DNA from 3 places in the Brevibacillus sp. FSL K6-2834 genome. Region 3 is predicted to be linked to each of the others. Evidence: riboswitches for the same ligand, from Rfam matches in the RefSeq annotation. Region 3 holds a riboswitch; each other region holds the start of a gene.
The links. A riboswitch is a leader RNA that binds a small molecule or an ion and turns the genes downstream of it on or off. The one in region 3 is predicted to bind glycine.
Positions count from the first base shown of each region.

Region 1 (10,029 bases), 1.6 Mb from region 3:
TAGTGATAATCCGGGATGGAGGGGGCAAGTTGACGCTGCAGCAGGAACGGATAAAAGTCCCGTACGATGTGCGGCTGGTGTAAATTCACCCCGAAATGCAGGATGAGATCACGCTTTTTGTCGCAAATAAATGAGACCTTCCAATTCACCCCAAGCCAGGGGACCAGCGGCACCGATTGGCGGGAAGAGGCTTGAGCGCGGGTTTGCGGCAGCGTTTCGTACATGCAGACAAAGCTGCCGTGTTTGCGCGTCGACTGAAAAATCTGCTGCAGACGAGCTGCGCCCAAATGCAAATGCTCCGCCCGCCTGTCGTCCGGCATGCGGTCTGGATCGAAGCAAAAAGTCAGCACCAGCGGCTGGTAGGGCAGGTTCATCTTTTCGACCCAGCTCCAGTAGAAAGGGCGGTTTCCGATATCCTTGTCTACCTCGACCGGCAGTTTGACAGTCAGAAAATCTGGATGTGTCTCCATGATGTGTGAAGAAAAGGCGGACAAGTACTGCTCCACATACTTGCGGACTCGCTGCTGGTTCATCGTTCTATCCCTCCCGAGACTGCAGGTTGCAAGATGAGCTTACTGTTCGGCTGTTTCCGGCAGCGGCTCCTTGGTTTTCCTGGCCAACCGCATGGCACGGATGGCTTGGCCCATGTTGTCCAGCTTGAGAGCCATCTCTTTCTCCGACGAAGAGTCCATGATGATGCTGATCAGATTTTCCTCCAGGGATTGCTTGAGGTTCAGCCGTTCGACGATGTCATCGAGCTCGCCGATCACCATTTCAAACAGGTCGATTTTTTCATAGAGGAGCTGGAGGATATGCTCTTCGATGGTGCCTACTGTAGACAAATTGTAGATGTGTACGTCCCGCTGCTGGCCCAAGCGATGGACCCGGCCGATCCGCTGCTCGACCCGCATCGGATTCCAGGGCATGTCATAATTGATGACCTGATTGCAGAACTGCAGGTTGATCCCCTCGCCGCCGGCTTCCGTGGCGATCAATACCTGTGCGCGATTTTGAAACAGCTCGGTCATCCAGTCCTTTTTGCTCCGTTTGAATCCTCCGCGAAACGGAACAGAGGTGATGCCGTGATCGTGCAAGTATTTTTGCAAGTAGTTTTGCGTGGCCCGGTACTCGGTAAAGATGATGACCTTGTCGTTGATTTGCTGAATGAGCTCGACTGCCTTGGCAGCTTTGGAATGTGACTCGATTTTCTTGATCATCTCGACGAGCTCCATGATTTCCGCGCGGACAGGGGAGTCTTCTGCTGCCCGTTGATGCATGTTGTAGAGCGTGAGAAAGGCGGCTTCCCGGCTGGAGCAAACCTCGCGCTGCAGCGTGATCAACGCAAGCGAGTTATAGCCGCCCGATCCGGTGTGATACTGTTCTTTGACGAAGCGCGTTACGCCCTGATACAACGCGGCTTCCTCGGGGGAAAGCTCGATCGGAATGGACTGGACGCGTCTGCTGGTGAAATGCACGCCTCCGTCGCTGCGTCTGTTCCGGATCATCACTTTGTCCAGTTCGGTCTTGAGCTGCTCATTGTTTTTTGCCTGCCGCTTGCCTTCCACATAGGTTGTGGAGAAGCTGGACGTGTGTCCGAGATGGCCGGGCTTTAAGAGGTTGATCAGATTGTAGAGCTCATCCATCTCGTTCTGGATCGGAGTAGCGGTCAGCAGCAGGCAGTATTTTTTGCGAATCTCCTTGACGAACTGGTAGTTGCGCGTTTTTTTGTTTTTCAGCTTATGGGCTTCGTCAATGATCAGCATGTCGTAATCGATGTCCAGGACGTGACGGCGGTGGGGATCGCGTTTGGCTGTATCGATCGAGGCAACCACGACGTCGTATTGCCGCCACATATACTCCTTCTTTTGGGCGACAGCGGGTATGCCGAATTTTTGATTCAATTCTTTCGTCCACTGGATTACGAGCGATGCCGGCACGAGGATAAGTATTTTTTTCGCCAGCCCGCGGATCATGTACTCTTTCATGATCAGCCCGGCTTCGATTGTTTTGCCCAGGCCCACCTCGTCAGCGAGAATGGCCCTGCCGCGCATTTCGTTCAAAACGCGCTCCGCCGTCTGCAGCTGATGGGGAAACGGTTGGAGCGTAGGCAGGTATTGCAAGCACTGAAGCTGGTCAAACTCGCGGATAGCCATCGCCTCTTCGGCTTCCAAAGTAAGCTGGAACAGCTCCCATTTGTCCCAGGGGCCGTCCTGCTTCATTCGTTCATTTAGCAAATCCATCCAATCGGTATCGAAGGAAACGGGAACGTTCGGCATATGACTACCTCCGCTTTGGGGTTTTGTCATGAAAATGCTATATCGTAAATCAAAGGTGAACGTTATTCTTTTTGATCAAAAAATTTGTTAGTGATTTTCCGAGTTAATTCGCAATTTGCATATTTTCAAGAATGCGCTCACGTGGTAGGATAAAGAAGGAGTTCATTCAACTAGTATGGAATGTATTTGGAACATTTATGTATCACCCAGTATCCACCGCGAATGAAAGTAGCAGGGAGAGACTGCTTGTAAGGCAGCGCCGAAGGAGCAAGCCGGGTATGGTGAATCTCTCAGGCAAAAGTACCTCTACTGGACGCATCTCTGGAGAGAGCTTCTTCGGGAGCCACCAAAGGGGAAACTTGCAAGCGATGCCAAAGGAACGGCTCGCATCAAGCGAGGCAACTCTCAGGTACCAAGGACAGAGGAGGAGAAATGGGCGCCTTATTTGGCGTATTCATTTCTCTTGTTCTGTCCTTTTTTGCATGAAAAAAACAGGAGGTGCCCGAAATGACGACACTGAAACGCACGCCGCTGTTCCCTGTCTATGAAAAATACGGGGCCAAAACGATTGATTTCGGCGGATGGGATTTGCCCGTGCAATTTTCCAGTATCACGCAGGAGCATGAAGCAGTGCGGACGAAAGCAGGCTTGTTTGACGTCTCTCATATGGGAGAGGTTGAGGTAAAAGGGGAGGGAGCCTATCTCTACCTGCAACGCCTTACAACCAACGATCTTTCCAAGCTGGAAGCAGGGCAAGCGCAATACAGCGTGTTCTGCTATCCGGACGGGGGCACGGTGGACGACCTTCTTGTCTACAAATACGCCGACGATCACTACCTCTTGGTGATTAACGCGGGAAATATCGACAAGGACTACGCATGGATGCAGCAGCATCTGAGCGAGGGTGTACAGATCGAGAATATCTCACCGCAAACAGCACAGCTGGCGATCCAGGGGCCGCTTGCCGAATCGATCCTGCAAAAGCTGACCGACACGAACCTGACGGAAATCGGTGTTTTCCGTTTCAAGCGGAATGTCGTGATCGACGGCATTGCGACTCTCGTTTCGCGCACCGGCTATACCGGAGAAGACGGATTTGAGATCTACCTGGACAGCGACAAAGCGATTCAGCTATGGGACCGCCTCCTCGAGGTCGGCAAGCCGGAAGGGCTGGTACCATGCGGCCTCGGCGCCAGGGACACGCTTCGTTTTGAAGCGAAGCTGCCGCTCTACGGTCAAGAGCTCGGCAAAGACATCTCGCCGATCGAAGCGGGTATCGGCTTTGCAGTAAAGGTAGACAAAGAAGTGCCGTTCATCGGACAGGAAGCCCTCAAGGCGCAAAAGGAAAACGGCGCTCCCCGCAAGCTCGTTGGGATTGAAATGATCGACCGCGGCATCCCGCGTACGCATTACCCTGTTTTTGTCGGGGAAGAGCAGATCGGCGAGGTTACGACGGGCACTCAGTCTCCGACGTTGAAAAAGAATGTGGGACTCGCGCTGATCAAATCCGAGTATGCAGCTGTAGGCACCGAACTGGAAGTAGAAATTCGCGGCAAGCGGCTGAAGGCTGTCGTGGCAGCCACACCGTTCTACAAACGTCCCAAAAAGTAAACCAACCAATCCAAGATCCGATAAACAAGGAGGACAACGTTCGTGAAATACCGTTACCTGCCTCAAACCGATCAGGATAAACGCGAGATGTTGGACACCCTGGGCATTTCCCGGGTGGAAGAGCTGTTCGCGGATATTCCGGAAGAAGTTCGTTTCAAAGGTTCCCTGCAAATTCCCGAGGCTCTGTCCGAACCGGAGCTGGTCAAATATTTTTCCGGTCTTGCTAATAAAAACGCCAACTTCAGTACGCATGCAAACTTCCTGGGAGCGGGTGTGTACCAGCATCATATCCCGAGTGTCGTCAACCACATGCTGCTGCGGGGCGAATTTTTTACCGCATACACCCCGTATCAGCCGGAAATCAGCCAAGGGGAGCTGCAGGCTATTTTTGAGTTTCAGACGATGGTATGCGAAATGACGGGCATGGAAGTGGCCAACTCCTCGATGTACGACGGCGCTACTTCTTTGGCAGAGGCAGCAATGATGGCGGCAGGCCACACGAACAAGAGCAAGGTCGTGGTTTCCCGTTCCGTCCATCCGGAAGCGCGGAGCGTGCTGAAAACATACGCGTACGGCCAAGGCGTAGAGGTCGTGGAAGCAGACCTGAAGGACAATGGAACCGACACGGCAGCACTGGACGCGCTTGTTGACGACCAGACGGCAGCTGTCATCGTTCAATACCCGAACTTTTTCGGTCAAGTAGAAGACCTGTCCTCCATTGAGCCGATTGCACATGGAAAAGGAGCGCTTCTGATCGTTTCCTCCAATCCGCTCTCGCTCGGCGTGTTGGAAGCGCCGGGACGTTTGGGCGCAGACATCGTTGTTGGCGATATGCAGCCATTCGGAATTTTCGCTTCATTCGGTGGACCGCACTGCGGGTATTTGGCCACCACCTCCAAGCTGATGCGCAAAATGCCCGGCCGGATCGTCGGACAGACGAAAGACGAAAACGGCAAGCGCGGATTCGTTTTGACCCTGCAAGCGCGCGAGCAGCACATTCGCCGCGAAAAAGCGACATCCAACATCTGTTCCAACCAGGCTCTCCTGGCTCTCGCGGCCTCTATCGCGATGAGCGCGTACGGAAAGCAGGGCGTACAGGAAATCGCCATGCTCAACCTGCAGAAAGCTCATTACGCCAAGCAAGCATTGGCAGCAAAAGGACTTGAGATCGTAGGCAGCGCACCTACCTTCAATGAATTTGTAGTGAAATTGAATAAACCGGTAGCGGAAGTAAACAAGAAGCTGCTGAAAAAAGGGATTATCGGCGGCTACGACCTTGGAATCGATTATCCCGAGCTTTCCGGCCATATGCTGCTTGCCGTAACGGAACTCCGAACAAAAGCAGAAATCGACGATCTCGCGCAGGAATTGGAGGCGATCACCCGTGCATAACGACAAAGAAAAAGCGTTGATCTTTGAATCGAGCAAGCCTGGTCGCGTAGGGTACAATCTCCCGGCGCTTGATGTGCCGGAGGTAGAGGTAACCGATTTGCTGCCGAAGCACTTGATTCGCGAAACCCCAGCAGAACTGCCGGAAGTATCCGAACTGCAGCTAGTTCGTCACTACACGGAGCTGTCCCGCAGAAATCACGGGATTGACAACGGCTTTTATCCGCTCGGCTCCTGCACCATGAAATACAATCCGAAAATCAATGAAGACGTTGCCCGTTACGCGGGCTTTGCCCAAACCCATCCGTACCAGCCGGAAGAATCTGTGCAAGGCGCGCTGGAACTGATGTATAACCTGCAAAACGAACTGGCGGAGATCACGGGCATGGATGCCGTCACTTTGCAGCCGGCAGCAGGGGCAGCAGGCGAATGGACGGGACTATTGATGATCCGCGCTTACCATGAAAGCCGCGGCGAAAAAGGGCGGACCAAGGTAATCGTACCGAACTCCGCACACGGAACGAATCCGGCTTCCGCTGCTGTAGCGGGCTTGGAGACAGTTACGATTCCGTCCGACGACCGCGGGCTGGTAGACATCGAAGCTTTGCGCCAGGCAGTAGGACCGGACACGGCGGCATTGATGCTGACCAATCCGAACACGCTTGGATTGTTTGAAGAGGACATCGTCGAGATGGCAAAGATTGTACACGAAGCTGGCGGCCTTCTCTACTACGACGGCGCCAACGCCAACGCCATCCTGGGCATCGCTCGTCCCGGCGACATGGGCTTTGACGTCGTTCACCTCAATTTGCACAAGACCTTTACCGGCCCTCATGGCGGCGGCGGTCCCGGTGCCGGCCCTGTCGGTGTGAAAAAGATTCTGGAACCGTTCATGCCAGCTCCAATCGTAGGCAAAAAGGCAGATGGCACTTTCTTCTGGGACAACGACCGTCCGCAATCGATCGGCCGCGTAAAAGGGTACCATGGCAACTTCGGCATTCTCGTTCGCGCGTATGCCTATATTCGCTCCATGGGACCAGAAGGTCTGTTGCAGGTTTCGCAAAATGCGGTGCTGAACGCAAACTACATGATGCGCAAGCTTGCAGAAGCCTACGAGCTTCCCTATGACCGTGTTTGCAAGCATGAGTTTGTCCTGTCCGGCGTTCGCCAGAAGAAGCTGGGCGTGCGGACGCTGGATATTGCAAAACGCTTGCTTGATTTCGGGTTCCATCCGCCGACTGTCTACTTCCCGCTGATCGTAGACGAGTGCCTGATGATCGAACCGACAGAGACTGAATCCAAAGAAACACTCGATGAGTTTATTGACGTAATGCTGCAGATCGCTCGCGAGTGCGAAGAAACACCGGAACTCGTGCAGGAGGCTCCTCATACGACAATCGTGAAGCGTCTGGATGAAGCCACTGCTGCACGCAAGCCGGTACTCCGCTACCAGCCGGAATAAGAACGCAAACGAGGCTGCCGAATGTTTCGGCGGCCTTTTTGCATGCCGCATTGTTGCCGTTTCATCATCGGGAGAAGTACAATGGAGAGGGTGAGAGGAGGACATGCGCAGCATGGAAAAATGGCGATTTATCGTGACCGAGGGGATGTCCCCGGCAATGAATATGGCAGTAGATGAAGCAATCCTGCAGCTTCACAGCGAGGGCAAGGTTCCTCCAACCGTCCGGTTTTACACATGGAACCCGGCAACCTTGTCGATTGGGTATTTTCAAAAAGCGGCAAAGGAAATCAATTTGGAGCTTGTTCAAGAAAAGGGCATCGGTTTTGTGAGGCGTGCTACGGGAGGAAGGGCTGTCCTGCACGACCAGGAGCTGACTTACAGTGTTGTCGTGTCGGAAAGCCACCCCGAGATGCCTTCCAGTGTCACCGAGGCGTACAAGGTGATCAGTCTGGGACTGCTACACGGTTTTCAAAACCTCGGCCTGGATGCGGAAATGGTTTCACTGGCAAGCGAAGAAGAAAAAGAAAAGTACAGCTCGCCGGGATCGTCCGCCTGCTTTGATTCCCCCTCCTGGTACGAATTGGTGGTGGAAGGGAAAAAGGTGGCAGGCAGTGCGCAGACCAGGCAAAAGGGCGTCATCCTTCAGCACGGCTCCATTTTGCTGGATATGGATGTCGAGCTGCTGTTCTCCTTGCTTCACTTCTCCTCAGACAGGCTAAAGGAACGCATGATGGAGAGCTTCCGGAAAAAAGCGGTGACGATCAACGAGGTGAGCAATAGACCGGTATCGCTTCAGGAAGCGATGGAGGCATTTCGCGACGGCTTTGCCACAGGCTTGAAGGTAGAGCTCGTAAAAGGCGAATTGACTCCAGAGGAGAGGGCGCTCGCCGAAGAGCTGGCCGCTTCGCGCTACTCGACCGACGAATGGAACCTCCGCCGATAGTTCAATATGCGAAAGGTAAGTGGATAAACAAAGAAGGCTCTCTAGGAGCGAAACTCCTGTGAGAGCCATTTTTTCGGATTAGACCAATGCGTTTGCGTAAATATGTTCTTCAAACAGCTGTTGCAGCTTTTCCACGACGGGTCCGATCTTTCCGCCGCCTACAGCCTGGCCGTCGACAGAGATAATGGGCATAACCTCGACAGTTGTCCCTGTCGCAAAGACTTCATCCGCCTGCTTCAGGAAGTCGACAGTAAACGGCTCCTCATGAACGATAATGCCGTTTGCTTTCGCGAGGGCGATGACGTCCAGCCGGGTAATGCCGTTCAGAATCAGGTGGTTGGCGGGATGCGTGTACAGCTCGTTGTCTTTTACGACAAACACGTTGGCTGCGCTGCACTCAGTGACGATGCCGCTGCGGTGCAGGATCGACTCCTGGGCGCCGGCGTCTTTGGCGTACTGCTTGACCATGACAGCGCCAAGCAGGTTCAACGTTTTGATGTCGCAGCGGAGCCAGCGAATATCCTCGACCAGCTGAGCGCTCAGTCCCTTTTTCATATCGGCCAGCGGGCGTTCCTTGCGGCGGACAAAGCCCATGATCACAGGGCGAATGCCTTTTGGTATATCGTGTACACGTGGAGACACACCGCGGGTCACCTGCAGGTACAGGGTGGCATCGTCTGCGGATGTAATGTTGTTTTTCGCAAGCAGCTCATGCGCAATCGCCGACAGTTCTTCTGCCGTCCACGGCAGGTCGAGCATGATCTCGCGAGCGCTGCGGAACAGCCTGGTCAAATGACCTTCCCATTGATACATGTTCCCTTTGTAAATGCGAACCACTTCGTAAACACCGTCACCAAAATTGTAGCCGCGGTCTTCCGGGTGAACAGTCAGCTCGTCTGTGCCGACCCATTTGCCATCCACGTAAAGCATGGTGAATCCTCCTTCTTCAGTTACGCAAATATTATGTCTTTTTTCGTTTGAACCTGCCAGTTGCAAACGTACAGCCCCCGCCGCCTTTTCCTGAAATCAGCGTCGAGTGATGTATGAGACAACCTTAACAAATACTGGGTCGAGGGTCAATTTCAAAATGAATGGAGGGGAAACTTGTCACACTTCGGTTGCTTGCTGTCGTCAGATGGCGCCACGTATCTTTATTTGACGGACTATTCTGACTAGACGTTTTCCTGAATTGCCGCCCATAATAAAAAGAGGCCATTTGGAAAGGGGAATGGGATGAGAGCCGAAATGAAATGGTTGATCACTGTCTTCATCGCATGGGGATCGTTGATGTTCTTCCCAGGTCCGGCGGGTGCGGAAGCCGGAGGGCAAGCGGACACGGATCGCCTCCTCGAACACGTGGAAAAACTGTCGACAGCCCCGCGAATTCCAGCAACAGAATCGGAGTTTCGCGCCGTAGTTTACATAGAAGAGTGGCTCCGCATTTTCGGTTATCAGACAAAGCTGCTGCCTTTCTCCTATTACGTTTATACGGAACCCAAACAGATCTCCTTGCAGATCCCCGAGATCCGCGGGAAGACATGGGCCCCCAGAAGCGTTTTGTTCGGGCCGGCAGGAGAGGCGACGGGAGCAGTTCTCGACGTCGGTACAGGGACACAACAGGATTTCGCGAGAGCCGATATCGAGGGCAAGATCGTCTTCGTACGTCCGGGGGGAATGTCAGAGGCGGAAAAAGTGCGTCACGCAGCGGCGGCGGGGGCCAAAGGGATCATTTTGACGCAGGGAGCAAATGCACCAAGGCCATCTCTCGGGGGACCGCTTGATATGCATGTACCCGTACTGGCCGTCTCACCAGCCGAGGGAGAGCAGCTCGGACAGCTGCTGCAAAAAGGGGAGAAACTGACAGCCACCTTGAAGGTGTCGGGCGCTTCGATCATCAAGAAAACGTCCTACAATCTCACTGCGGAGTTGAAACCCAATAACGGGAACACCGGACAGATTGTGCTGGTGGCTGCCCATCACGACGCTTCCTTCGCCGCGCGGGAGGAAAATGATGCTTCAGGAATCGCTGTGCTGCTGGAAACGGCACGCCTGCTGACTGCGCAACAGCGAGATACCGAAGTGCGTTTTGTCAGCCTTGGCGCCGCCTCTGACGGAGGGCGGGGGCTCGACGATTATGTGCGGTCTCTGACGGATGCAGAGAGAACCAAAATAGCGGCATTTTTGTATCTCGGCAATGTGAGGCAGCAAGACGGTGAACTGGCGGTGTACACCTCAAATGGCAAGCGCAATCTGGCAGCAGATCTGCTGGACGCAAAAGGAGCCGGCTTTTCCTCTGCCGCTCCGCAAGAGGTGCTGAGCCGGTTGGGTCGAATCGCTCAAGCTAACAT
Region 1 is NZ_CP151945.1:2,342,104-2,352,132, forward strand. It holds gene NST96_RS11570 (YqhG family protein) at 1-533, opposite strand, end outside; gene NST96_RS11575 (SNF2-related protein) at 573-2,276, opposite strand; glycine riboswitch at 2,499-2,592, shown strand; gene gcvT (glycine cleavage system aminomethyltransferase GcvT) at 2,784-3,887, shown strand; gene gcvPA (aminomethyl-transferring glycine dehydrogenase subunit GcvPA) at 3,930-5,279, shown strand; gene gcvPB (aminomethyl-transferring glycine dehydrogenase subunit GcvPB) at 5,272-6,738, shown strand; gene NST96_RS11595 (biotin/lipoate A/B protein ligase family protein) at 6,851-7,681, shown strand; gene dat (D-amino-acid transaminase) at 7,760-8,611, opposite strand; gene NST96_RS11605 (PA domain-containing protein) at 8,927-10,029, shown strand, end outside.
Region 1: another riboswitch for glycine. It lies ahead of gcvT (glycine cleavage system aminomethyltransferase GcvT); the one in region 3 lies ahead of glyA (serine hydroxymethyltransferase).

Region 2 (10,029 bases), 2.1 Mb from region 3:
AAGCAGGGATTCGCGCCGTAAGCGACAACAACCCGGGTTGGGGGACCAAGCACTATGTGAATTACGAAGACATCCGCGACCTCAATGTTCCTGCCATTAATATCGGCCCTTATGGGTATGACGCGCACAAAAAATACGAGCGGATGGAAATCGCGTTCTCGACTGAAATCGTTCCGCAGCTAACCGATCTGGTCATCCGCAAGCTGATCGGAAACGAAGTAAATATAGACACGTCCCTGCAGGTGTACTAGAATGAACGTGACCGAGACTGGAGACAAATGGCTGTAAGATAAGGGGATGCCATAGGGTCCGCAATGGGGTAGAGAACATGTTTGTAACCATATATAAAAAACCCCGTGTCATGCTGGTGTTATGGATAGCCGCGATTATACTGCTCGTGCTGACAGCCGTTAATGTGGCCGTTTCCTATCGAAACACGATGAAATCCGTGCACATCTCCCTCGCATCTAAAAGCATGCAGGAAGCAGCATATATTGCCGGGAAACTGGACGTATCGGCCTACAGGACGCTGTTGCGAGCGCCTGCAAGCAATCAAGCCGCCTTTGCCAGAATTCAGGAGCAGCTGCAAGCCGCTCGTGAGATGGCAGGTGCTTTGTACGTCTATACGATGCAAATCGATGATCGCCAAAAAATTGCCAAAACCGTTGTAACCGCCCACCCGCCCGATTCGCCGCTTTCGTTTCCGCCTGGACAAATTTGCAACGTGACGGAACAGCAAATCGGGCAGGTGAAACAGGGCTACAGCTACTATTCCGATGTCATCAAAGACCCGATTTATGGGGAGTACGTGTCGGCAGGGGCACCCATCTACGACGAAGCCGGACATGTGATCGGCATTCTCGGTGTGGATGTCAGCGCGGACAATATGTACAGCATCGGCCGGGAAGTGTTGCGCAGCAGCACATACACTTTTGTCTTTCATGCATTGTTTGTCGCGCTGCTGGCGGCAATTTTCCTCTTGCTGCAAAAATGGTACCGTCGCGAGCTGAAAGCGGCCGTCGGGGATACGGAGAGAACGTATCAGGACGAGATCCGTTCCGTGATTGCCTCGATGCGTTCGATCCGCCACGACTTTGTCAATCACATGCAGGTTCTGTACGGCTTGATCGAATGCAGGTATTACGACAAGGCGCATGAGTACATCAGGACCCTGATTCGGGAGGCCAAAGTACTCGATCTGTCCGTACGGATACAAAATCCGGCGTTGATGGTCTTGCTGCATACCAAATGGGAAAAGGCACGGACACGTCAAATTTTGATGCAATTGGAGGTCAGCCAGCACCCATTTGACCAGATTCCTTCCGTTGATCTGATCAAGATTTTGTCCAATTTGCTGGACAATGCAATTGAGGCGGCCGAGGAGGCGGAAGGAGAAAAGCGAATCCGGCTGTGCTGCCAGGAGGATGATTCGGCGTACCGGTTTACGGTGGAAAATACCGGCCCCGAAATCCCGCCCCGTCAACTGACGGCGATCTTCCAGGAGGGGGTCAGCACGAAACGGCGCGATGGCGAGCCGCCCAGAGGCATCGGTCTTTCGATCGTCCGGGAGGTCATAAGGAAGTACGCAGGAGAAATTGACGTCGAATCGGCGAACGGAGTCACGAGGTTTCAGGTTCGTTTGCCTGTGAAGAAGAGATGAATATTTCTAAGAAGCTGCCCCTTTTTAAGGGCAGCTTCTTTCGTCCCAATCACTCATCGCTGGACATAACGAAAAACTCCTTGCCGTAGCCGATCTTCTCCCAGAATTTTTGCGCTGAAGTGTTCTCCACATCGACAAGTACGGAAACGGCTGAGACCTCCTGGCGCTGAAACCAGTCATTCATTTCTGCCACAAGCGCTTTTGCCGTGTGCTGTCTGCGATATTCCGGCACAACGTATACTTCGTCGATTTGGCCGAGGAAGATGTCTTCGATCAAATCTTTTTTCAGAGAGGCAAGAGCATAGCCGATCAGTCTGGAAGCGCTGTCGAGCGCTACATACACCACGCCGAAACGGGATTGGGTGTATTGCACGAGCTGGTCATGGATACTCTCCTGTTCTTCGGCAGACAGTTCGCTTTCTGCTACTTCTTTGCAATTTTCATTCCACAGCTTGATGATGTCGGTAAAATGATCATGTGATGCTTGTTCGATACGGATAGTCATTTTCCATTCGTCTCCCTTCACAAATGAGCAATCAGACAGGAAGTGTTTTCGTTAAACAAAATCGGATCTTTTCCAGTGCCATGTCAACCTGGCCGATTTCTCCGGCGTTGAACTTGTCCAGCACATCGTCCACTTGATGACAGGCAAACGCTCTTTTTATCCTGAGCACATCCTGCAAGCAGTCCCGTTCCAGATCATGGAGCTGCCGGTTTTTGAAATATCCTGCGGCAAATGCGCCAAAGTACAGATCTCCCGTCTCTTCGGAGTCATCATCCTTCCGGTCCGCTTCGTAGGCCAAGAACGCTGCTTCACCGGCGAAGTGACAGAGAAAGACATCGTTTGCTGCAAGGTGAAAGTCAATGATGCTGCACAGGCTGCCGTCATCATCCACGAGCAGGTTATTCAGAGAAAAATCCCCTTATACCGCTTCTGCGGGGAAATCTGGCCACAATATCTCCAGAAACGTCCGTTTTTTCTCGTATAACGCGTAAATTTCCTGCCACAAGCTTTGATTCGCTTCGCTGGCTTGCACTGCTTTTGGGGGGTGCAGACGTCTTCAGCGAGATCGTCAGTTGGGCCGAACATGCTCCACGGGCTGAAAGAAGTAAACGGAATGGCGTTTTCTGCGGAGAGGCGATGCATGGCTCCCAGCCATTCCCCCGCTTGCCGGATCAGGCCTGGATCAAGGCAATCCGCTTCCTTCCCTGGCATCCATTGTTCGACGGTCGCAAAAGCTTATTGACCGTCAAAAGACGGTTATAGTCCTTTTTTGCTGCATGGCAAACTTGCTCCCTTTTTAATGATATTCACCATATTTGGCAATTTTTTAATCTGCCATAATTCGATACGAATGACAGGATGGAAAGTTACGTTTTTTGTAATGGTCTGGAATAAGAGGTCGGTCTGTCCGGCGCAGGAAGCTTTCTCGGCAGAAAAGATGCCAATAGGGGGCCAGCCGAACCGTCCAGATTCGGCTGGAAACGAGAAAAAGGCTTCGGGAGCGGGGCCATCGCTCGCAAAGCCTTTTTCTGGGCAGCCGGACGGGCCGGCTGTGGACGATCTGATTTGTTGATTGGCGATTCAGGCGTCGATAGTTGAAGCAGCGTCTGCAGTCGTCTTTTCGGAACCGGGACGGGTAATGGAAAAGACCGCACACCCCAGCGAAACCAGGACGAAGCAGGCGCCGACCCACGCGTTGTACTGAACCGAGGCTTTCTCGATCACGATGCCTCCGACAGCCGATCCAAGCGCGATCCCGACGTGCAGGACAGAGGTGTTCAACCCAAGCAGAATGTCGGCTGTCCGGGGAGAGGTCTGGATCAAGTAGTTCTGCTGGGCGGGTGAAATGGCCCAGCTCAGTGCGCTCCACACCACCATCACGATCAAAAATACGTAGAGCGATCCGGTGGTAAAGGGCAGGGATGCCATCACCAGCCCGAAGGCCGAAACGATGACGAGGATTGATTTGGGCGGCCCCCATTTATCGGAAATCCATCCGCCTACGCCCCCGCCCATGACTGCAGCGACGCCGAACAGCAGATAGACAAAACTGAGCCAGGCTCCTTCCAACTGCATCGTTTCCTGTAAAAAGGGAGTAAAGTACGCATACAGCGTCAAATGGCCGGTCAGCATCAGCATCGTAATCAACTGGGCGCTGACGATCTTCTCGCTTTTCAATGAAGCGAGCTGTTGCCGCAGCGGTATCGCCGGAGGCGTTTGAACATTGGGCAGCATAATGCTGAGGCAGAGCATCGCCACAAGGCTAAGTCCGGCGATGAGCCAAAACGGAGCACGCCAGCCAAATGCGTTGCCGAGTGTCATTCCCATCGGGACACCGAGCACCAAAGAGCCGCTGATCCCCATGAAGATGATGCCCAATGCCCGGCCCCGGTAGGCAGGCTCGACGATTTGCGTGGCGATTGAAATGGACAAGACGGTCAGCAGGGCCCCGCAGGAGGCGGAAAGAATCCGGGCGATGAGCAGGACCGAGTACACCGGACTGAGCGCGGCTAGCACATTGCTCAGAAAAAAGCCGAACAGGGCCAGCAAATAAAGGCGCTTGCGGGCAATTTTTCGAGTGACGTGCATTAGGATTGGCGCTGAAACGGCAAACGACAGGGAAAACACTGTAATCAATTGCCCGGCGGCGCTAAGCGGAATATTCAGGTCTGCGGTGATCAGATTCATCGTCCCGCCGATGATCAGCTCCACCGTCCCGACCACAAAGGTTGCAATAGCAAGAATAAAAACGCGAGGATTCACACAGAAGAGCTCCTTTCTGCACCTGAAAAAGGTTACCACCATGATGGTAACCTTTTTGGTCTGCGCATTCAAGAAAAAAATCATGGATGATGTTAGTAACGGAGCCGGATGAGCATGCGCCGTATCTCTTCGTCTCCAAAAAGCAGGTCGTAATGCTTTTGCGTAATGCGGGCCAATGCTACGTCATGGAAAAAGAAGTCGGCGAAGAATTTGACAAACGGCTGTGCTCTCGTCTGAATAGCTTGCCAGTTGCCGTTTTCTTCTCCGGCAAACATGATCTCCTCCTGATCCGCTACGATGAGCTGGAAGCGTTCCAATCCCTCGTGCTCGTCCGAAGGGATTAAGACGTGGACCCGTTTGAGGTTTGTCTGTATCTCTCCGACCACCAGCGCTTCCACTTCTACGCCTTCCCGTTCCTTTTCCTCGAGGAGAGGGATAAATCCGGCAAAATCGTCATTCCAGGCGGAGATGCGGATGGACTTGACGGCTCGCTGAATCAAGTGCTTGCTTTCAGCGCGTATGGAGGAGTCGACCTTGAGGTTCCAAATCCGGTCATCCCGTACCTGCTTGCTGGCCAAAGAGGTTTTGAGCCGCTCCACGTCGTGCTGAAATTGACTGGTCAGCTTGTCGATCAGGCTGTTTAGCGGCAGAGCGGTATACCATTTCTTTTTATCCGACACAGAATCGAGGACCAGGCCCTTGTCTACCAGACGGGTCAGCACTTCGTAAATTTTCGCTTTGGGAACGCCGGAATGCTTGACGATCATTGTGGCATCCATGGGAGACTCGCTTGCCGCGAGCGTCTCATATACTTTGCTTTCGTAATGGGAAAATCCGAATGTTTCCAACATGACAATGCCCTCCAACCGGTTTGATCCGTGCATAGAAGATATGCCTTCTATTATACACACTTTTTTCCGCAAGTCCGGTAATGTCACGAGGAGGGGGGAGCATCCGCTCCGCAAGTGCGCTCGTCCCGCAAAACGAATCCCGCAGAAATAGGAAAACCCCCTCATTATGAGGGGGACAGCCTGTAGACAAAGTTCCGTAAGGAACAGGGTCTGCAGGCTTTTTTGTTGAATATAGAACATGTTACGTTTTCAAAAGTTATTTTTTAGAGGTGGCATTATGCTTAATAAGCAAGAGGCCGAAGGGCGTTATCAGATATCTGCATTCTCGCTAGATGAGTTGGTGCCAGAAGATCATCTCGTAAGAAAAATTGAAAATGCAATCGACTTTTCGTTCATCTATGACTTGGTGGAAAGCCTTTACTGTCATGACAATGGCAGACCCAGTGTTGACCCTGTAGTCTTAGTTAAAATTGCTTTCATCCAATATATTTTTGGAATTCGTTCCATGCGACAAACGATTAAAGAGATCGAAACCAATGTTGCCTATCGGTGGTTTATTGGCTATGATTTCAGTCAGCCCATTCCCCATTTCACGACCCTAGGCAAGAACTATGTTCGCCGTTTTCGGGATACTCAACTCTTCGAGTCGATCTTCCTTCGAATATTGGAGGAGGCGGTTCATCATGGATTCGTGAAGCCTGATGTGCTTTTCATTGATGCTACGCATGTAAAAGCCAGTGCGAATAAGCATAAATACGTGAAAGAAATCGTTGAAGAACAAGCGAAGAAATATCAAGAGCTGCTGGACGAAGAAATCAATCAGGATCGTATTGCACATGGAAAGAAGCCCCTTGAAAAAAAGACAGAAACTTCGAAGAAGGAGGTGAAAGTCAGCACAACTGACCCGGATTGCGGATTGTTTGTAAAAGGGGAAAAGGAACGTGTATTTGCTTATAGTTTTCATACAGCATGTGATCGAAATGGATTTGTGCTTGGTGCCAAGGTAACGCCAGGCAATGTGCATGACAGTCAGGTTTTTGAGGATGTTTTGAATCAAGTGCGAAAGACGTTTGCACAGCCTCAAGCTGTGGCAGTGGACTCGGGATACAAGACGCCTTACATCAGTAAAACACTCCTTGATGACCAGATTCGCCCCGTTATGCCCTACACAAGACCACGCACCAAAGAAGGTTTTTTTAAAAAGCACGAATATGTGTATGATGAATATTTCGACTGCTACATCTGCCCGAACGAGCAAATCTTAACATATGAGACAACAAACAAGGATGGGTACCGTATCTATCGATCAAATTCTCAAGTTTGCCGAAGTTGTCCGTTCTTGAAACAATGCACGGAAAGTAAAGACTACACAAAGAGAGTGAGTCGCCACATCTGGGCTGATTACCTCGAAGAGGTAGACCACCTCCGGCATACCGAGGAAAACAAACAAATCTATAGCAAACGGAAAGAAACGATTGAACGTGTATTCGCTGATATGAAGGAAAAGCATGGCATGCGTTGGACGACCTTACGAGGACTGGAGAAGGTCACGATGCAGGCGATGCTTGTTTTCGCTGCCATGAACTTGAAAAAAATGGCGACCTGGCTATGGAAATCAGGTCGCCAAAAGGTGAACGATCAAAACACCTTCGGTATTTTCATCAAATTATTAAACAAACTCCCTCTGCTGTTCGTTCAGCGAGGGAGTTTGTCTGCAACCTGACCCCCTCATTATGAGGGGGAAAATTTTGGGGTGAGAGCATATTTACTGTGACAGCTTCGACTCCAGAGGCCCATTCAAAAAGCGCTTCGTCTCGGCAACGACCACACCGGAGAGTCCGATCAGGCCGATCAGGTTGGGCACTGCCATCAAGCCGTTCATGATGTCGGAGAGCGTCCAGACCAGATCGAGCTTCATCGTTGCTCCGACAGCGACCATGACTACCCAGACGAATCGGTAGTATTTGGCAGAGCCTTTGCCGAACAAATATTCAAAGCATTTCTCGCCGTAATACGCCCACCCGAGGATGGTGGAGTAGGCAAACAGGATGATGGCAACGGCCAGCACGTAGCTGCCGGCTTGACCGAAGACGCTTTGGAAGGCGTAGGTAGTCGCTTCCACGCCAGACATACCGGTGGACCAGGCTCCCGTAGTGACCAAAGCAAGCCCTGTGATCGTACAGACGAGAATCGTATCAATAAACGTCCCTGTCATGGAAACGAGCGCCTGCTTGGCCGGTTCGTCTGTTTTTGCCGCCGCGGCTGCGATCGGTGCGCTGCCCAGACCGGCCTCGTTGGAGAAGACACCCCTGGCAACCCCTTTTTGGATCGCCATGGCTACGGTCGCTCCCAAAAAGCCGCCTGCAGCCGAAGTGCCGTTAAACGCTCCGTGTACAATGTCTGCCAATGCCTGCGGTACTTGCCCCGCATGAAAGAGCACGACAATGATTCCGGCAACGATATAGAAAAGGGCCATAAACGGCACCATGACGCCGGTGACCTGTCCGATCTTTTTTACGCCGCCGAGGATGACAAAGGCGGTAAAGGCAGCCAGCACAATCCCCGTTGCGACCGGAGGGATCGAGAAGTTCAACTGTACCGCTTCAGCGACGGAATGGGACTGGACCATGTTTCCGATCCCGAAGGAAGCCATTGTTCCAAACAAGGCGAACAAAACAGCGAGCCATTTTTGCTTCAACCCTTTCTCCAAATAGTACATCGGTCCGCCGGAAAAAGTGCCGTCAGCCTGCCGGATGCGGTACTTGACAGCGAGAATCGCTTCGGCGTATTTCGTCGCCATCCCGAACAGAGCTGTGATCCACATCCAGAACAGAGCACCCGGTCCGCCGACCGCGACAGCCGTGGCCACCCCGGCGATATTTCCCATCCCGATCGTTGCCGCAAGCGCGGTCATCAGCGCCTGAAAGTGGTTGATGTCCCCAGCCGCTGTTTGCTCCTGCTGCTTCCCAAAAGCGAGGCGCAGCGCATACCACAGCTTTCTGAACTGCAGCCCTCGAAGGCGGATCGTCAGCATTACCCCAGTGCCGACGAGCAGTATCAGCGTAGGCAGTCCCCACACAAATCCATTCACCATTTCCAACCATTGCATAAGCATGTCCATCTCGGTTTCCCCCTTGCTGTTTTTGAAGAGAAAAAGAAAAAACATTTCACCCGAAAATGAAATGTTCTCTGGAGACGGTCGCAGGACGTACAAAATTACGTAAATAAGAATACAAAAAACCGGCGGCAAACCGCATTTGTTGATGGGCGCAGAAAAGTTTAGCAACATGTAAAATGTTCAACCTTCTGCAACACATAAAAAACTTCGTCATACGAAGAACGAATATCTTCGAGAGAACTGACAGCAAAGCTTTTTATCGACAAATTACTAACCGTTTTTGTATAAGTCCAAGCGTCCACTCTGTCCTTTTACCTGAGAGATTATTCGCCGCGGCGAATTTGCTCCTTCGGTGCCCAATCCTCTTTTTGAAAAAAGAGGGAGTCTCTCCAGAGGCTCGTCCCCATGCAGTTTTACTAGTTTCCTAGACCTGAGAGTTTCGGGAAGGTTCCCTTGCCCCGTCGGTAGACATCTGTCTTCTCCTGAATGGTTCATCCGAACGATATGTGATTTATAAATCAATTATAAGGAGCGAAGCGAGCTTGTCAATGGATTGAAAAAAATTGATCGATCCCCCGCTTCTGGCAGTTCTTGGTCTATTCGACAGCGCTGAGCAATACGTTATATCAATGATGAACATGCCGCCCGAAGCGTCGTGTCAAAAAGAGACAACCTGTGCAAGAGCTGCCATCGAAACGATGCCCCGCCGGGCTGCAAGGGGGGAGTTTTTCATGCTGCATATCGTCGCCTGTATCAAACAGGTGCCGGACACGAAGATCATCAAGATGAACCCGAAGACAAATACGATGGACCGTTCCAGCGCGCCTGCCATTTTGAATCCGTACGATGCGCATGCCGTGGAGGAAGCTGTCCGCTTGAAAAAAAGGTACGGGGGAACAGTTTCCGTCCTGACCATGGGGCCTCCGCCCGCTGTCAAAGCGATCCGGAAATGCATCGAGATCGGTGCGGATGAGGGGTACATGATTACCGACCGGGCCTTTGCCGGGGCAGATACGCTGGCCACCAGCTATGCGCTGACGAAAGCCCTCGAAAAAATTGCCAAGGAAAAGCCGATCGACCTGATCATCTGCGGAAAGATGACGATCGACGGGGATACGGGCCAGGTAGGACCGGGCATTGCCAGACGGCTCGACATCCCGCCTTTGACCAGCGTGAAAAAGGTGGTCGAGGTAAACAAGCAGCAAGGCTATGCCATCGTCCACCGCAAGCTGGAGGACGGCTATGAAGTGATTCAGTCCGCTTTGCCCTGCCTGTTTTCGGTGGAAAAGGAAATCAACGAGGTACCCTATTCGCCGCTGCCCAACATGCTTCGCGCCGCACGCTACCAGCCCGTAATCTGGGCGGTCAGCGATCTGGAGGACGTCGACAGGACACTGCTGGGTCTCAAAGGCTCCCCGACGATTGTGGCCAAGGTCTGGCCTCCGGAAAAGCCAAAAGGCGGCGAAATGCTGGAGGGATCGGCACAGCAGCAGGTTGAGCGATTGATGGAAATTTTGCAGCAGAAACAAGAGCTCTTTGCAGGGAAGGAGGCACGGGCATGAATCTGGACGAGTACAAAGGCGTGTGGGTATTCCTCGAACACCAGGACGGGAAAATCGTGCCTGTCTCCCTG
Region 2 is NZ_CP151945.1:1,834,629-1,844,657, forward strand. It holds gene NST96_RS09050 (M20/M25/M40 family metallo-hydrolase) at 1-251, shown strand, start outside; gene NST96_RS09055 (ATP-binding protein) at 329-1,660, shown strand; gene NST96_RS09060 (N-acetyltransferase) at 1,710-2,165, opposite strand; gene NST96_RS09065 (hypothetical protein) at 2,197-2,556, opposite strand; gene NST96_RS09070 (MFS transporter) at 3,246-4,427, opposite strand; gene NST96_RS09075 (TrmB family transcriptional regulator) at 4,520-5,278, opposite strand; gene NST96_RS09080 (IS1182 family transposase) at 5,556-7,001, shown strand; gene NST96_RS09085 (sodium:alanine symporter family protein) at 7,044-8,399, opposite strand; glycine riboswitch at 8,690-8,799, opposite strand; gene NST96_RS09090 (electron transfer flavoprotein subunit beta/FixA family protein) at 9,128-9,958, shown strand; gene NST96_RS09095 (electron transfer flavoprotein subunit alpha/FixB family protein) at 9,955-10,029, shown strand, end outside.
Region 2: another riboswitch for glycine. It lies ahead of NST96_RS09085 (sodium:alanine symporter family protein); the one in region 3 lies ahead of glyA (serine hydroxymethyltransferase).

Region 3 (10,029 bases):
ACCGCTATTACAAAAGAAATGACGGGTTTCGATCCTGGGTTAAGGCTAATGAACAGTGGTTTCGGGAAAATCCGGAAGTATTCCAGCAGGTTCTGCACAATCCCAATATGGTCAATCTGTTCATGGATCTGATGATGATGAACTCCGCGCAAATTCAAAAGAGACTTCGGCGAATGAGGGGACGAGGGAGAAGAGGCTGAGGGCTGCATACAAAAACGGCGTGTCGCTGGCGGCATGCCGTTTTTGCGTGTGTGAGAGCCGTTTGGCTGGGAGCCATATAGCTAGGGACATATAGCCTTTCATATTTGTCCAGCCTCCGGCGTAGGGATAGACTAACGCTGTCAAGCCGGAGGGATGGAGATGGGGCAGGTCATTTTAACCTTTTTTGTGGCGTACGGCATTGTGGTCGGCGGTTCCCTGTGCGGTGGATTGGGCGCTTTTTTAAATGAAAAGCCGCCGCTCTGGTCCATTCATGATTTGGCTGACCAATTGAAAATATGGGGCCTTGTAGGTGCCTTGGGCGGAACGTTTGACTCCTTTTTGCAGATCGAAAAAATCCTCGCGGGCAATTTTTCGCCTGTGTTCAAACAGCTTGTCATGATCGTTGTCGCCTTCCTCGGGGCACATATGGGGACGATTTCGATTCAATGGCTGGTCCAGGTGCGTTCATGAAAATAATGTTGTGGAAGCGTTACGTAGCTCTCCTGCTCATAGGCGCCATTCTCGGCGGGTCGGGAATGCTGTTTATTTACGGCAGGGAAATGGAGCAGATGATGCTTGTCAAGCGCAGTCTGGAACTGCTGAACGAAAAGCTGATGGAGGAAAATCAGAGCTTGAAGCAGTCGGAAAAAGTGGCCCGGAGAAAACAAGAGGTGGTCATCGATGAGATTCGGGTCACCGTCCTGGATTCAAAGCTGCATGAAACGATTCAACTGCAAATGACAAGGCAGTTGGAAAAAGACTTGGCTTCCCTGAAAGGAAAAAAAGTCGAGCAGGTGGCAGAAGTCCAGGAGATGCTCCATGAAATGCTGCGGAGAAGAGAGTACATCATCGAAGGAACGATGGTCGAGGTGCGCGTCAAAACGGTGGCGATCAGCCGGATTCTCCACTTGTTCGTGACTGCTGAAGTAAAACGCGAGGATATATGAAGATCGGGAAATCTATTTTCGGCAGCGAAACTTTTATTGCGACCCGCCGTATAAAAGGTACAGAAGCTTCTCACTGCATGAAAAAGCAAGGCAATCGATGCGTTGGTAAGGGGAGAATGAGTCCATGTCAATGTTTAAAAAGCTGTTGGCAAGCGTAGGTATCGGGGCTGCCCAAGTAGATGCCCGCCTGGAGAACGATTCGTTGATCCCGGGAGAATGGGTAAGAGGTGAGGTCCACATCACAGGTGGCGATGTTGCACAGGATGTGGACGAAATTTATATGTACGTCGTCACGCATTATGAGCGCGAGGCAAATGATCGCAAGGTAAAGGAAGAATGCACGCTCGGCAAGTACCGTCTTTCTGAACGGTTCGTGCTGAACCCGAAGGAAAAGAAGGTCATTCCGTTTTCCTTCCAGCTTCCGTACGAGACTCCGCTTACGATGGGACGGCAGCCTGTGTACCTGCGTACCGGACTGGACATTAAAAATGCCATCGATCCGGGAGATTCAGACTTCATCGAGGTTCGGCCGCATCCGCTGATGGAAAAAGTGCTGGACGCGATTCAGTCTCTCGGCTTTCAATTATTCAAAGTGGATTGCGAATACAATCGTCATCTCGGGCGCTCTTACCCGTTTGTGCAGGAGTTTGAGTTCCGTCCGACAGGCCCCTACCGCAGCCGACTGGAGGAGCTGGAGGCCGTCTTTTATTTGAAGGAGGGAGAACTGGAGGTTCTTCTGGAAATGGACAAACGAGCTCGCGGTTTTCTGGGAGCCTTTCAGGAAGCCTTCAATCTGGACGAACGCTACGCCCGTTTCCGGCTGACCCAGGCTGATTTGCATCGACCGGTCTCGGCGATTGCCGAAGGGATCGAAGAAATCATCCGTCGGAATATTCACTAGCAAAAGGCCAAGCCACGCTCTGAAAAAACCAATACGCATTTGACAAAAACACGCGGGAGTGTGAACGGCACCCCATTTGTTAGGCACAGCTAACATTTGGAGGTGCAGTTCAATTCCCGCGTTTTTATAACGATATGGGAGCTCGCCCACGGTCTGCCCAATCAATCATCCATGAAGAAGCGAACGGTTTGCAATCTTTGCTAACAATCTTCCGAACATCCGACAATCGAGAGCAGAATAAACAGCACCAGAATAAGACCGATACCGTTAAACCCGCCGCTCTTGAACAGACTACTCATGCAAGCATCCTCCTTTGTTTGAATGGGTTCCCTGCTATCGTATTTACGGGCGGGCCTTTCGGTGTTAGGGCGACTACCCATTTTGGGCGACAGGCCGCAGACTGGATCATTCTCAAGAACAATTGATATTCTATTCGAAATATTATTGACAATGTTGAATCCCTTGACGTATGATTCGAAGTAATTGCATAGAGCGGATGACGATTGTGGGAGAGACCGGACCGAAGCGCCCGGCACCGAAGGAGCAAGTCCCAAAAATCCTTGGGAAAGAATCTCTCAGGTACAAGGTACCACAATTGGACGCACCTCTGGAGAGAGCGAACAGCCACCCAAGGGGAAGACTCCCGTGTCAGGAGTTAAACTCTCAGGTAAAAGGACAGAGGAGAGGTAGATTACGTGCTATCTATCTTTCCCTTGTCCTTTTTTGCGTTCGGGAAAGATGGGAGCCAAGGGAGGAATATCGATGAGCTTGCAGGATCACGACAAGGAAATTTTTGAAGCGATCGAAGCGGAACGCCAGCGCCAGCTCGGGACGCTGGAGTTGATCGCATCGGAAAACTTTGTGAGTCAGGACGTTTTGGACGCCATGGGATCGGTTCTGACCAACAAGTATGCGGAAGGCTATCCCGGAAAGCGGTATTACGGCGGCTGCGAGCACGTGGATGTAGTCGAACGCTTGGCGATCGAGCGAGTATCGAAGCTGTTTGGAGCAGCCTATGCCAATGTCCAGCCTCACTCCGGCGCACAGGCGAACACGGCCGTGTTCTTTTCGCTGCTGCAGCCGGGAGATACCTTCATGGGAATGAATCTGTCGCACGGTGGCCATCTGACGCATGGAAGTCCGGTCAGCCTCTCGGGAAAGTGGTTTAATGTCGTGGCATACGGGGTCCGCGAAGAGGATCACCTGATCGATTATGACGAAGTGGAAGCGATTGCCCGCCGGGAAAAGCCGAAGATCATCATCGCAGGCGGCAGCGCCTATTCGCGGACGCTTGATTTCGCCCGCTTTCGCGAGATCGCCGAGCAGGCAGGAGCAAAGCTGATGGTAGACATGGCTCATATCGCCGGCTTGGTGGCGGCGGGCGTGCATCCTTCGCCCGTTCCCCATGCTGACGTCGTGACAAGTACCACGCATAAGACGCTGAGAGGACCGCGCGGCGGCATTGTGTTAACGAATGACGAGGAGATCGCAAAGGGCGTAAACAAAGCGATATTCCCAGGTATTCAGGGCGGGCCGCTGATGCATATCATAGCGGCAAAGGCAGTCTCTTTTAAAGAAGCGCTGCAGCCCGAGTTCAAGAGCTACGCGGAGCAAGTGGTGAAAAACGCAAAGGCTCTCGCCGAGACCTTGCTCGAAGAAGGAGCGAGACTGGTTTCGGGGGGCACGGACAATCACCTGCTGCTTCTCGACGTTCGCGTCTTCGGACTGACAGGAAAGGAAGCGGAGCGGCTGTTGGAAGAAGCGGGCATCACTGTCAACAAAAACACGATTCCGTTTGATCCGGAAAGCCCGTTTGTCACCAGCGGGATTCGCATCGGCACTGCCGCTGCCACCACAAGGGGCATGAAAGAAGCGGAAATGAAGACCATCGGACGATCGATTGCTGCTGTTCTGAAAGGAAAAGGAGATCCGTCCGTTCGAGATACGATCAGTCAGTTATGTGCTGCCTATCCGCTTTACAGTCGCGCTTCAGTTTTGCGCTGACGGAGGCTGGCGATGATTTACAAATTGAGCAACCCGGCGGAAGTAAGCGAATTGCTTTCTGCAGAACAGTACATGGCGTTTGTTTCAGAAGAGTAGGAAGCGGCTCCTGCGGGAATGGTGGAACGGACAGGTCCTTTATGGCATAAACCATAAGGGGCCTGTTCTTTTATTGTCTATTTTTTGATTTGCATGTATAAGCCGGGATTTTTCTGACAATACTGCGACTATACATAACCGCAAGGAGGAAAAAATGGAATGAATTTACTGGAGAAAACTAGAAGGATTAACGTCATGCTGCAAAAGACGATGGGAGGAAGCGGGGTAGGGTATCATGATCTGGCTCGGCTGCTGGCTGATGTGATTGGCGCGAACGTCTACATCGTGACGGCAGACGGGACGATTCTCGGAAACGGGGTTCGGGAGGATTTTGGCATCGGACAGGGGCAGGACGGCCGGTCAGGCGCAATGCTGCCATACGGCTACAATCAAAAGCTTTTGGAAGTCAATCAGTCTCTGGCCAATGAGGGGGTACAAAGCCCGTACAGCATGGTACCAGAGGAGCTGTTGCCGCTCTTCCCGCAAATGATGACGACCATCGTTCCGATCAACGCAGGCGGAAGCCGTTTGGGTACCCTCGTATTGCTGCGGGCTTACGGCACTTTTGAAACAGAGGATCTGATCCTGGCCGAAATCGGGGCAACCGTAATCGGCATGAAAATTGTCCGTCAGCGCACGGAACAAATTGAAAATGAAGTTCGCGACAAGACCTTTGCCAAAATCGCGCTTTCCTCCCTTTCCTACAGTGAGCAAATCGCCATCGAAAAAATCATGGAACAGCTCGATGCCAAAGAAGGCCTGCTCGTCGCAAGCCAGTTGGCCGATCAGGCCGGACTGACCCGTTCCGTCATCGTCAACGCGCTCAGAAAGCTTGCCAGTGCAGGTGTGCTGGAATCCCGTTCTCTCGGGATGAAAGGGACCTACATCAAAGTATTGAACGACAAATTCCCGTCCGAATTGGCGAAGTGGAAGACGTCCTAAAGCGAAAATGCCCAATCCAATGCGGATCGGGCGTTTTTCTTTTTGCAGGTGATGGAAAGAGGCAGGAGGGGAGCGTGTGTGCCGGGCGCGCAGAACGCTCTGAACGCCCCGAACGCTTTGAACGCTCTGAACGCTCCAAAGGCTCCAAACGCCCCAAACGCCCCGAACGCGCCTGCCTCCCTTGCCCCGGTCAAACAGACAGCGTGGTTTGCGGTTTTTCTTGCTCCTGCTGCTTTTTGGCACCTTGCTGAGCCCATAGCGGATGCTGCTCCGCCTCCCTAAAGTGGCGAAACAGGATCAGACTCATCCCGAGCAAGCCGACAGCAATTCCGCCGACGAGAAGCAGCGTACCGGCTTCCAACATCTTTGTTTCAAGCAGAAATGAGCAAAGGGCATAGCTGACCGGACCGAGTCCGATGGACATCGTTGTCAGCAAAGACATGACTCTGCCCAACATGTGGGCGGGGACGATGGTCTGAATGTAGGTGATCAAAGGGATGTTGGTCATCGCCATCGTTATTCCCACAAGCAGCATCATCGACAGACCGAACGGCAGAACATGCATAAAGGAAACGGCAAGGATGCCTGCCCCCATCAGACCGAGGAAGAACGGAAGCAGCAGAAAGCGTCCGCGAAAGCCATTGCAGGCGCCGGTAATGACTCCGCCAATGATCGTGCCGACTCCGAGAGAAGTGCTCAGAGAGCTGTAAGCATTGCTGTCCCAGCCCAATTGCTTGACGAGGAGCGGCAGCCCCATGTTGACAGGACCTGAGAACATCATGTTTACGACCAGCGAGGTTCCGAAGATGATCATCAGCACCGGGATGGTTTTGGCAAAGAGGATTCCTTCAAAAATCTGCCGGAAAAAGGAGGGTTCTTTTGTTTGGCGTGAGGTGTCAATTTCCTCTGCCGGCTCCAGACGAAGGGTAGAAATGATCAGTGTACCGATGAAAAAGGCGGCTGCCATGACAAGAAAGGTCGCGGGATAGCTGGTCAACCGCATCAAGAGCGCTGCCGTGAGCGGACCGCCGACAAGGCTGATCTGCTGTGCGATTTCCATAAGGCTGTTGGCGGGAGCAAGCTGCTCGCGGGAGACGACAAAAGGCAGGACGCTGCTTCTCGCAGGCCAGAAGAAAGCGTCGACGGTACCGAACAGGAAGGCTGTGAGATACGCGGCATAAGGCAGCCAATGACCGGTTTCCTGCAGCAGCAGCAAGCCGAAGGCGCCCAGGACAACTCCGCGGGCCAGGATGGAGCCAAACATGATCCACTTTCGGTTGTACTTGTCAGCCGCGACGCCCCCCACCAGCATAAAGAGCAGGCGCGGGATGGACATGCACATCAGTGTCGTCCCGAGAACCGCTTCTGATCCGGTCTTGTCGACGATAAACCAGGACAAGGCGATAAAAAAAGCGCCGTCAGCCAACGCTGAGATCAGATTGCCGATCCAGAGGCGGAGAAACTGGCTGTTGCGCCAGAGAACCGGATTAGGTGACGGAGTTGCCGTCATCGTCATTGGCGTCAGCCCTCCTGCTAATTTTTCCGACTGTCGTATCGTTGATAAATTCATAGCCGTCCGGCAGCGACTCGTCTTCCGCTACGTAAACGCGTTCATTCGTCATGAATCCGACGTGGACGAAATAAAATACTTCATTCGTATCTTCGATTTCCCCCGCGGCAATCCGGCGCAGGTGTCTTTCCTCAATATCGCCCAATTCCTTCAGGAGCTCGCGGTATTTGTCCAGCCATGCGTTGATTTCATCCCGCGGGCCTTTTATCTCGCCATTGCAGCCAAAAAGCGGCGGCCGTTTGGATTCCTCGGCAAAGTACAGGAAGCTCTCTTCCGGAGCATTGTACAGACGGGTTATGCTGCTGCGAAGATGGTTCAGCATCGTTTCCTGCATCAGCACGGTATCGTCTTTGAGGGACGGCAAGAGGGCGTCGCTTACTTTGAAGTCGTATGCTTTGGAGCGATAAAACTTTTGCACGATCCCGTTTTTTTCTTCCGTTCGAACGACTTCGATGAAGCCGTGATGCTCCAGCTCTTTCAGATGATAGTGCACCTTGGAGGGAGAGAGGGAAAGCTGGGTAGCCAGTTGCTTGCCGGTCTGTTCTTCCCGGACCAGCAGGTTGATGATCTCCATCCGAAGGGCGTCGCTGATTGCTTTCAGTTGCTCCGGGTTTTCGATGACCATGTAACGTTTCAAACGTAATCCACCTTTCAATGTGAAGTGAACGTATGTTATTTTTCAAACGTTCAAATTTTATTGAACGTATTGTAACAACAGAATGACTGGTAGCGCAAGAGGATTCTGCTTTTTTTCACAAATAGTGTTACAATACGGAAAAAAACGGTGAAAGGACAAGAGTAGAGCATGTCATCGATTCTTAAACACCCCGTCTTTCGCCGTCTATACGCGGCACACATCATTCACATCGTCGGAAATGAATTCACCTTTATCGCGGTTGTGGGTCTGCTGCAGGATCTCAGCGGCTCTGGCCTGTCGTTTGCGGCCGGTACGGTTTTTCGGATGCTGCCCTATGTAATCACGAGCTTGTTTTCAGGGGCACTGCTGGAAAACTGGGACAAGCGAAGAGTGATGATCATCGTGAATTTTTTGCGGGGGGTCCTGGTCAGCCTCTTTTTCTGGATCACGACACCCGCGTACCTATGGGCCGTTTTTTTGCTGTTAATTCTGGTCAACGTCTGCAGCGCCTTTTTTCAACCGGCCATGCAGGTAGCCATCGTCCAGTCGGTAAAGCAGGAGGACAGACTGCAAGCCAATTCGCTGTTGCAAGGAACGACGTCCTTTCTGATTATTGTCTGTCAGGGAGTAGCTGCGTTTTTGGTCTATTATTTTTCCTACCGATTTAATTTTCTCCTCGACGCCGCCTGTTATTTCGTCTCGCTGTTGATCCTGTTAAAGCTGCCGTCTCTCAGCGGCACGGAGATGATAACGAGCATCGGCTTTTTCACGAGACTGCGGGAAGGAATTGACTATATCCGCACGGTTCCGAAAATCAAGTCTGTGCTGCTGTATCAAATGGCGGAACGAATGCTCGGCGCGTATTACATCATGCTGATGTTCCATATCTTGCAGGAGCGCAAAGAAGGCTTGTACGTCTTTGGTCTGCTTGATATACCGCTGGGACTGGGGGGAGTATTGGCCGGTGTTGTCGTGAGCAGGTGGGCAGACCGGGCCGGAGAAAAGGGAGTCAATACTGCGCTTGGCTGGGCCTTGGTAGCCATGAGCCTTTCCGTCTACGGGATGTTCCATTCAGGGCCTATCCTGGTGCTTGCGGTGGCCACCCTGTTTTGCGCTTTTGCTTCCTTCAGCTCTTCGATCATGGCGGTGACTCGTCTGCAGCGCTTGACGGATGCGGAATTTCTGGCCAGGGTCTTTTCGATCAGGGAGATGCTCACGATGGGGAGCTTTGCGGTGGGATGTCTGATCGTAGGCTACGGCGCGGAAAAAGCAGGGAGCTCGCTCGTTTCCACAGGTTTGGCCATTTTTGGAGTGATCGCCGGGCTGATTTGGCTTCTGGCAGCGCGGAGCCTTAAAGAACAGAAAAAAGAAGCAGTATAGCAGTTGCACATTCTCCTATCAGGAACACCTTTTTTGCATGATCGGCGCAAAAGAGGTGTTTTTTGTTCCCAATTAATCAATTTATATATTTTAATAAACATACTAGTTGAAAATGTATGTATTATAAATTAAAATGGTTGAAAAAGTGGAAAAAAGAGGAGATGCATGTGAAGGAACTTTGGAATCATTCCGGTTTTCGCTGGTACTGGACGGGATTGTTTTTGTCCTCGCTGGGAAATTCGTTTGGCTGGATGGCCCTCTCCTGGTTTGTGATGAAAAAGACGGGCTCGCCTGTGGCGATGGGGGGCGTCGTTCTTGCGTTCATGCTTTCATCGGTCGCGGCAGGTCTCGTCGTCGGGGTGCTGCTGGATCGCTTTAACCGGCGCAGACTCATTATTTGGGACAACATTTTGCGCGGCTTGATTTACATAGCGCTTGTCCTGGTGCTTCAGTCGGATTCGCTGCCGCTGTGGACAGTTTATGCCTTGATTATCATGGCGGGGCTGCTCTCGCCGCTCAGCAGCTCGGGAGCACAGGCGCTTCTGCCCCGACTGGTTCCGGACAAAAATCTGTTGGTAAGAGCGAACGGCTTGATGGAAAGCCAGTGGCAGATGACCGGTTTGTTCGGACCGGCCCTGGCAGGAATGTTGATCGCCTTGATCGGAGAGAGCATGGTCCTTTTGGTAGATGCATGTGCCATGTTCCTATGCGCGTTTTGTTTTTACCGCATTTCTGCTGAGTCGCTGGATGATGCTTCTCAGCAAAGCGCTGCGGGCAAGCCGGGGGAATTTTTTCGCTCGCTTGCAGCCGATATTTTGACCGGGTACCGCTTTCTTTTTAAACGGTCACAGCTCGTTTGGCTCATTCTGTTTACGTTTTTCTTCAACATGGCGTACGGCCCTGTCGAGGTTGCCCTGCCGCTTTATGCCGATCAGCTTCTGAAGGGAGGATCGCTTTCGCTCGGTCTGCTGTGGTCGGCGCTGGCAGGAGGAGCGCTGCTCGGTTCCGTCCTGTTCTCAGCGGTCACCTGGAGGATCTCTACCGGCGTCACGCTCTCCTCGATCATTGTCCTGTGGGGAATCACCACGCTACCGCTGGCTTTCTTTTCGCGAACAGATGTGGCCATTATCGCCATGGGGTTGGCAGGGCTGAGCTTTACCCCCTACAACATCATGTATCGCAGCTATTTGCAAAAAAACATTCCTTCTGAAATGCTGGGTCGTGTCTTGACGAGTGTGAGGACCATTACCGGAACGGGGATGCCGGTGGGGGCCGGCATCTCCGGTGTGCTGATTCCGCTGCTCGGATTGCAGGGGCTTCTCGGAGCTGCGTCTGCTGCTTGTATCGTAAT
Region 3 is NZ_CP151945.1:3,964,525-3,974,553, reverse strand. It holds gene NST96_RS19750 (hypothetical protein) at 1-200, shown strand, start outside; gene NST96_RS19745 (YtrH family sporulation protein) at 361-672, shown strand; gene NST96_RS19740 (hypothetical protein) at 669-1,148, shown strand; gene NST96_RS19735 (sporulation protein) at 1,273-2,049, shown strand; gene yjcZ (sporulation protein YjcZ) at 2,250-2,348, opposite strand; glycine riboswitch at 2,546-2,651, shown strand; gene glyA (serine hydroxymethyltransferase) at 2,812-4,053, shown strand; gene codY (GTP-sensing pleiotropic transcriptional regulator CodY) at 4,309-5,091, shown strand; gene NST96_RS19715 (MFS transporter) at 5,282-6,607, opposite strand; gene NST96_RS19710 (helix-turn-helix domain-containing protein) at 6,579-7,298, opposite strand; gene NST96_RS19705 (MFS transporter) at 7,467-8,678, shown strand; gene NST96_RS19700 (MFS transporter) at 8,795-10,029, shown strand, end outside.